Catalinimonas alkaloidigena: one gene and its partner. The protein of the gene in region 2 binds, or shares a complex with, the protein of the main gene of each other region. Links are inferred from orthologs where the notes say so. Each region holds a gene or a part of one and is shown on either strand. Other genes may lie near its edges.

What was found.
Region 1: the proteins of hslV (region 2) and hslU are in contact, whole or in part, in a solved structure (PDB 1G4A), measured with the Escherichia coli proteins. The link is inferred for Catalinimonas alkaloidigena from one-to-one orthologs.

What each region holds. Positions count from the first base shown.
Region 1 is NZ_JAQFIL010000001.1:1,340,582-1,343,863, reverse strand. What follows is about bases 310-3,282. They hold hslU (ATP-dependent protease ATPase subunit HslU), read right to left. Parts: upstream 2,515-3,282; coding sequence 1,105-2,514; downstream 310-1,104. Other genes in these bases: porQ (type IX secretion system protein PorQ), read right to left, coding at 2,528-3,282; OKW21_RS05690 (SDR family NAD(P)-dependent oxidoreductase), read right to left, coding at 310-974. Outside these bases: uxuA (mannonate dehydratase), read left to right, coding at 1-242; more of OKW21_RS05690, read right to left, coding at 243-309. UniProt on the Escherichia coli protein: ATPase subunit of a proteasome-like degradation complex; this subunit has chaperone activity. The binding of ATP and its subsequent hydrolysis by HslU are essential for unfolding of protein substrates subsequently hydrolyzed by HslV.
Region 2 is NZ_JAQFIL010000001.1:2,386,988-2,390,580, forward strand. The notes cover bases 342-3,314. They hold hslV (ATP-dependent protease subunit HslV), read left to right. Parts: upstream 342-1,544; coding sequence 1,545-2,084; downstream 2,085-3,314. Other genes in these bases: OKW21_RS09785 (pyruvate dehydrogenase complex dihydrolipoamide acetyltransferase), read left to right, coding at 342-1,480; OKW21_RS09795 (hypothetical protein), read right to left, coding at 2,183-2,896; OKW21_RS09800 (NUDIX hydrolase), read left to right, coding at 3,076-3,314. In the rest of the region: more of OKW21_RS09785, read left to right, coding at 1-341; more of OKW21_RS09800, read left to right, coding at 3,315-3,593. UniProt on the Escherichia coli protein: Protease subunit of a proteasome-like degradation complex believed to be a general protein degrading machinery. The complex has been shown to be involved in the specific degradation of heat shock induced transcription factors such as RpoH and SulA.

The sequences.
Region 1 (3,282 bases), 1.0 Mb from region 2 along the record:
ATCATCTGGAAGGCAGTGCCAATATGTACCAGGTAGTGAAAGCAGTAGTGAAAGAGATTCGTAAACGCCAGGCAAATGGCAGATTAGATTATCAGATACCCATGCGCCCCGATCACGGACATAAAATGCTGGATGACCAACATAAGAAAACCAATCCTGGCTATACTGCTATTGGTCGCTTGAGGGGATTGGCAGAGTTGAGAGGACTTGAAATGGGGATCAGTTATACGCTGCAGCAATAGTTAGTATTGTCTTACGTCCTGCAACACTTCTTCAAAGCGTTCAGTATTGTTGATCAACTCCATAAATTTTTCAGCAGTAAAAGAGGCATCATCCAGGGTGCCTTCTTTTTTGTAATTGATAAACTTTTCAATATTGCTGAAATTATCCTGTGAGACTTCACGGATTTCGCCCTGCATGGCGGTGTCCACGACTCCTGGAGCCAGAGCATATACTTTAAAGCCCTTACTCAAGTTCCTTTTGGTAAGTTCAGCTTTTGTCACCTGCGACAGCATGTCCAGCGCAGCTTTGGAAGCACAATAGCCCGACCAGCCATCTACCGGATATTTACCTGCTCCTGAGCTTACATTGATAATTAATTTTTTGCCCGGCTGATTGCGGTAGGTTTTGATAAATTGATTCATAAGCATAGCCGGGGCGGTAATATTGAGGTTAAAAAGATCAACAAACTGCTGATTTTCCAGTTCACCCACATATTTGACTTCTCCCAGCATACCGGCATTGTTAATCAGCACAATACGCTCTGCTGAAGGTAAGTTGGGGAAAAAACCATCAATATTCTTCAATAGCCAATCCATACCCGCAAGATCAGCTTTCCGATGATGGTAGCGCTCATGCTCAACCTCCTGATGACGAGAAAAACCGTGTACCTGAGTGTTGGGCTGCTGCAGAATTCTCTCCGTTAAAGACTTACCTATGCCTCGGCTGGTGCCAGTGATGAAGTAGTGTTGCATGGAAATCGGGGATTAGATTGTTTGGGAGTAAGAATTGGGTAATGATTGATGAACAGTGGTTGATCAGGCAGCGGTAAATTATTTAGCTGCTAATTTTCAAAGCCTGACCAACCACTCTCCAATGTCTACTTTATAAAATATATTGACTCAGGTCTTTGTTTTGCACCAGGTTTTCCAGCCTTTCTCTTACCATATCTTTATTGACCATAAGCTTGGAATTAGGCTCAATCTTGTCCGGCACATCAAAGAGAAAATCGTTGAGCAGACGGCTCATCACGGTATGCAGCCTTCTGGCGCCAATATTTTCTATCTCAGAGTTGATCTGAAAAGCAATGTTAGCGATCTCATCCAGCGCGTCTTCCTGAAACTTAAGTTCCACATTCTCCGCAGTGAACAGTGCTTCGTACTGCTTGGTAAGCGCGTTTTTAGGTTCACGAAGAATCTGGGCAAAATCTTCTCTAGTCAGATCACTTAGCTCAACACGAATGGGAAAACGCCCCTGGAGCTCAGGAATCAGATCCGAAGGCTTGGCCACATGAAAAGCGCCCGCAGCAATAAACAAAATATGGTCAGTATGCACAATACCATATTTAGTATTGACCGCACTACCTTCTACGATAGGTAGTAAGTCTCGCTGCACACCTTCTCTACTCACGTCAGCACCACCACTGCCTTTACGGTCGCCACCTCCGGCAGCGATCTTATCTATCTCATCCACGAAAATAATACCGGTATTCTCAGCCTTGTGTATTGCTTCTTCCTTCACTTCATCCATATCTATCAGTTTAGAAGCTTCTTCTTCCAGCAACAATTTTTTGGCTTCGCCTATGGTAACTTTTCTTTTTTTGTTCTTTTTAGGCATCATACCACTGAGCATCTCCTGCAGGTTCATCATGGAAGATTCATCCATCATGCCGCCGCCGATCATGCCTACACCGGGAGAGGAACTTTGCTTCACATTGATTTCTATCTTACGATCGTCAATATCTCCGTTTTTAATTTTTTCCCGGAAACGCTCACGGGTCCTGTGGTTTAATTCAGCATCGCTCAGGTTCTCTTCGTTTTCTTCTTTCTCAAAACCAATACGAGCTGCAGTAGACTTAGGCGTATTTCCTTTTACAGGTGGGATAAGCGCATCCAGTATAATTTCTTCTACTGCTTCAGCTGCTTTTTCCTGTACATCTTCTTTTTTTCGGGATTTTACCAGATTCACGGATTGCTCCACCAGGTCACGCACCATGCTTTCCACATCACGACCTACATAGCCCACTTCAGTAAACTTAGAGGCTTCCACCTTTGTGAACGGAGCGTCTGCGATTTTGGCCAGGCGGCGGGCGATCTCTGTTTTACCTACTCCTGTAGTACCAATCATCAGGATGTTGTTAGGGACAATCTCCTTCTGCATTTCATCCTTCACATTCATTCTGCGCCAACGGTTACGCAGGGCGATCGCCACATTTTTTTTAGCATCCTGCTGACCGATAATATATTTGTCAAGTTCAGCGACAATCTGTCTCGGAGTCAAATTTGCTTCTATCATGGATATGTATATACTAGTTTCGTTTAAAATTTAGTCTATTAAGATTCATGTTTAAAGTAAAGTGATTAAACCCTCCCCCAACATGGTAAAAAGCTCGTGCGTATTCAAGCTGTATAAAACGCAGGCGAAGCGCAAATCCAAATGATAATCCTGCTCCGCCGGTTAATTGTTCTAATTGTAGCGTATTTCTTTTAAGATGGTTATAACCCACCTGTACATGAAAGCTTTTACTTAGCAAAAGCTCACCACCAAAGCTCAAATGTCTTAATATTTTGTTAACGTATCCCGGCTTTTCATTGTTATCCTGACTGTAGTAGGCACCATAATGATTGATCAGGTGAAAGCCGGTCAGATAAAACCGGAAAGGCATGTGTTCCGGCTTGATAGCCAGGCTGATTTTAAGATCGGTGGGCATTCTGCTTTGCCTCATTGAAGTGTAGTCATTAAGCAAAAGCCCCAGATTATTGATAGCGAGGCCGATCACAAAATCATAATTCGGATGTATAAACATTCCGCCAGCGTCAAATAGAAGGGCTGAGGCCCCATAAGCCCCAAAGTTAGAAGTCATAAACTTGGCGTTGATTCCGAAGCGAAAAGGACCTGATTGATGGCTACGGTTAAAATAAATAGCATACTCCTGTGCATGATAAGTTCCTGTTGGTAATCCTGTTATATCATAGCTATCAAACTCTCCATATTTCAGGTATTGTATGCCCAGTCCCCATGCGCCCTGCTCACCTATTCTATGATTATAGGAAAGTGTTGCAT
Region 2 (3,593 bases):
GGTAGATGGGGTTATCGCGATTATAGGTGAAGAAGGAGAGGAAATTGACAGCTTATTAAAACAAATTGAAAGTGGGAGTTCAACAGCGCCTGATAAAGAAGAGGAGACTGATCAAGCTGATGTAAGCGAAGAGGGAGAAGATGAAGAGGTGGACACTTCTGATGTCAATGCTACAGTAGTCACCATGCCCAAGATGAGTGATACGATGACAGAAGGAGTAATTGCTTCCTGGCTCAAAAAAGTTGGCGATAAAGTAGAGTCAGGAGATATTCTGGCTGAAGTAGAAACGGATAAAGCCACTATGGAACTGGAGTCTTATGAAGATGGGATTTTACTCTATGTAGGCGTTGAAGAAGGAGGAGCAGTTGAGATTGATGGTGTGATCGCTGTAATAGGAGAAGAAGGCGCGGATTATGAAAAGCTCCTAAAGGCAAATAAATCTAAGAAAAAAGGGGGTGAAGAGCCAAAAGAAGAAAAGAGTAGTTCTTCCAATGGTCAGGATAAGGCTGAGGAAAAAGATGCACCTGCTTATACCCCAACTCATGCTGAAGAATCCAGCTTACCTTCATCATCAGATGGTGGTAGAGTAAAGGCTTCACCTTTAGCCAAGAAAATGGCTGAAGACAAAGGGTATGACATCTCCAAAATACCAGGAACGGGTGAGAACGGTAGAGTTGTCAAAAAAGATATTGAAAGCTATAAGCCTTCTAAGTCACAGCCTGTAGCTCAACCCGATGCTGCTCAAAAAGATACTGCGAAGCAAGCTGCTCCTGTGAAGCTTCCTGAAGTGGTAGGAGAAGAACGTTACGAAGAAGTCAATGTATCTCAGATGCGTAAAACCATCGCGCGTAGATTGGCCGAAAGTAAGTTTACTGCGCCTCATTTTTACCTTACCATGGAAATTGACATGGAAAAGGCAATTGCTGCGCGGAAGAGTATGAATGAAATTGCACAGGTAAAGATTTCTTTCAATGACATAGTGGTGAAAGCAGTGGCTGCGGCTCTGCGTCAACATCCTAAAGTAAATGTGTCATGGCGCGGAGATAAGATGCGTTTTAACCAACATATCAATATAGGAATAGCGGTAGCAGTTGAGGAAGGGCTACTGGTACCGGTAGTTCGCTTTGCCGATAATAAAACGATCTCTCATATCTCGGCTGAGGTGAAAGATCTAGCCAATAAAGCGAAAAACAAGCAGCTCCAACCTAAAGATTGGGAAGGTAGTACTTTCACGATTTCTAATCTGGGTATGTTTGGCATTGAGGAGTTTACCGCAATCGTCAATCCACCGGATGCTTGTATCCTGGCAGTAGGGGGTATCAAAGAAACACCAGTAGTGAAAAACGGACAGATCGTTCCCGGTAATGTTATGAAAGTAACACTTTCGTGTGATCACCGCGCCGTAGACGGAGCTTTGGGTGCAGCATTTTTACAAACTTTTAAAGCTTATATGGAAGATCCGATCAGGATTCTAGTATAATTAGAAATTGCTAAAAAGGCTTTGCAAATTTTTGCTGAGCCTTTTTCTTAAATTATTTTTTATGATGCCAAAAGTAAAATCAACTACAGTATTAGCAGTCATTCATAATGGCAAAGTTGCTATAGGAGCAGATGGTCAGGCTACAATGGGAAACACGGTTGCCAAAGGCAATGTGAAGAAAATCAGGAAATTGCAGGAAGGTAAAATCATTACCGGCTTTGCTGGTTCTACTGCCGATGCGTTCACACTTATTGGAAGATTTGACGAGAAACTTGGTGCCTACAGTGGAAATATGAAAAGAGCCGCGATAGAACTGGCTAAAGATTGGCGGACGGATCGTTACCTTAGGCGTTTGGAGGCCATGATGATTGTTTGTGACCAGGATGAGATTTTGGTGATTTCTGGTAATGGTGATGTTTTGGAGCCAGACAATGGGATTGCCGCGATTGGTTCGGGAAGCATGTATGCTCAGTCCGCTGCCATGGCTATGAAAAAACACGCGCCACAGCTATCCGCTAAAGAAATTGTTACCGATGCTTTGCATATCGCAGCTGATATATGCATATACACCAATCATAATCTGGTGATAGAGGAAGTAGAGTAATTATCTATATTCACTAAGTATACTGAACTGCTGATCTTTAATACGATCAGCAGTTTTTTTATTAAAAAACTATTCGGCTACCACAATAATAAATTCGCCTATTCTACTTGTCGAAATAAAAATGACAAATTGATTTCCCCAATTTCATTTTTTAGGTATTTAAAAAAAGCATACAAAAAAATTATTACACCCAGCATCTCCAAGGTTTCTTCTACTATATATTCCAGCGGGTAATAGACACTTACGCCAACCATCGTAGATCCTATACTTTCCATCACCATTCCTCCTCCTACAAATACAATGGATGCAATGACAAGCAACTTTTTGTATAAAGCAGGGAGGTGCAGTAGAAAAGGTAAATAAAAGTATGCAAGAATCAGCAGTAGTATTGAAAAAGGTAACACCCAGATGAAGCCACCAATGGTATCTTCCACACCAAGAAATATAGAGGTATACCTTCCTACTCTTTCATGTATGCTTGCTAACTCATCAGCTCCTAAGAAGAAAAAAACAAAAGATATAAAAAACCAGTGTTTGTAAAATCTGCTTCCTCTGTCTTTAGCCAGGCTGATCAATAATACTACACAGCCGGTAAACATCAGATTAATACCTGAAAATAATGAAGGAAAATTATTTTCCTCGTTTAAATCTATGAAAGTAATGATCTTAGGCTGTATTCCTTCATACAATAGAAATTGCTGAAGCAGATTTAGTAATAGAAGCGCTGCCACAATAATCAATTCAATCTTTATAATGCTGGCTGGATTGATGTTAAGCGAAACTGTTTTGTTGTGTTTCGTAGTTAAAGACATGGACGGTATAAATTATGACATTCAAAAAAATAAGGTGCGTATTTCACAATAAGCACGATTAAAAAATACATTTTACTAAATATTTAAAAAATAAGCATTAACAAGAAGTTTTATGGCTGTTTTTTTAATGAAATCGGGATATGAATATTGATTCAATAAGCAAACTTTTAACTGATAAATTGACTCAAAGTTTACCTGGTTGGGAAGCTCAGATCAGGATGTCAACCCAGATGCATAAAAATGCCAGGCTTAAACCTCCTAAATATAGTAAGCAGGCGGCAGTACTTATGCTGCTCTTTTATCATGATGATCAATTATGGATGCCGTTAATTCAGCGGCCAATATATGATGGAGTGCATAGCGGACAGATGGCATTGCCAGGAGGTAAGTATGAAGCCCAGGATAAAGACCTGTTAACTACTGCATTGCGTGAAACACATGAAGAAATTGGCGTAAAAGTAGAACGCGATTATGTCATTGGACAACTTTCAGAGTTATACATTCCCCCAAGTAATATTACTGTTTCACCCTTTTTAGCCATAATCCCTGATAAACCATCATATATACCTGATCCTCTTGAAGTAGCAAACATCACGGAAGTAGGCCTCAAAGCCCTGCAATCACCCGAGAACTATTCAGAAAAAGAGGTCAAAATTCATAACGGGCAAATATTAAAGGCCCCTTCCTATCAGATTGC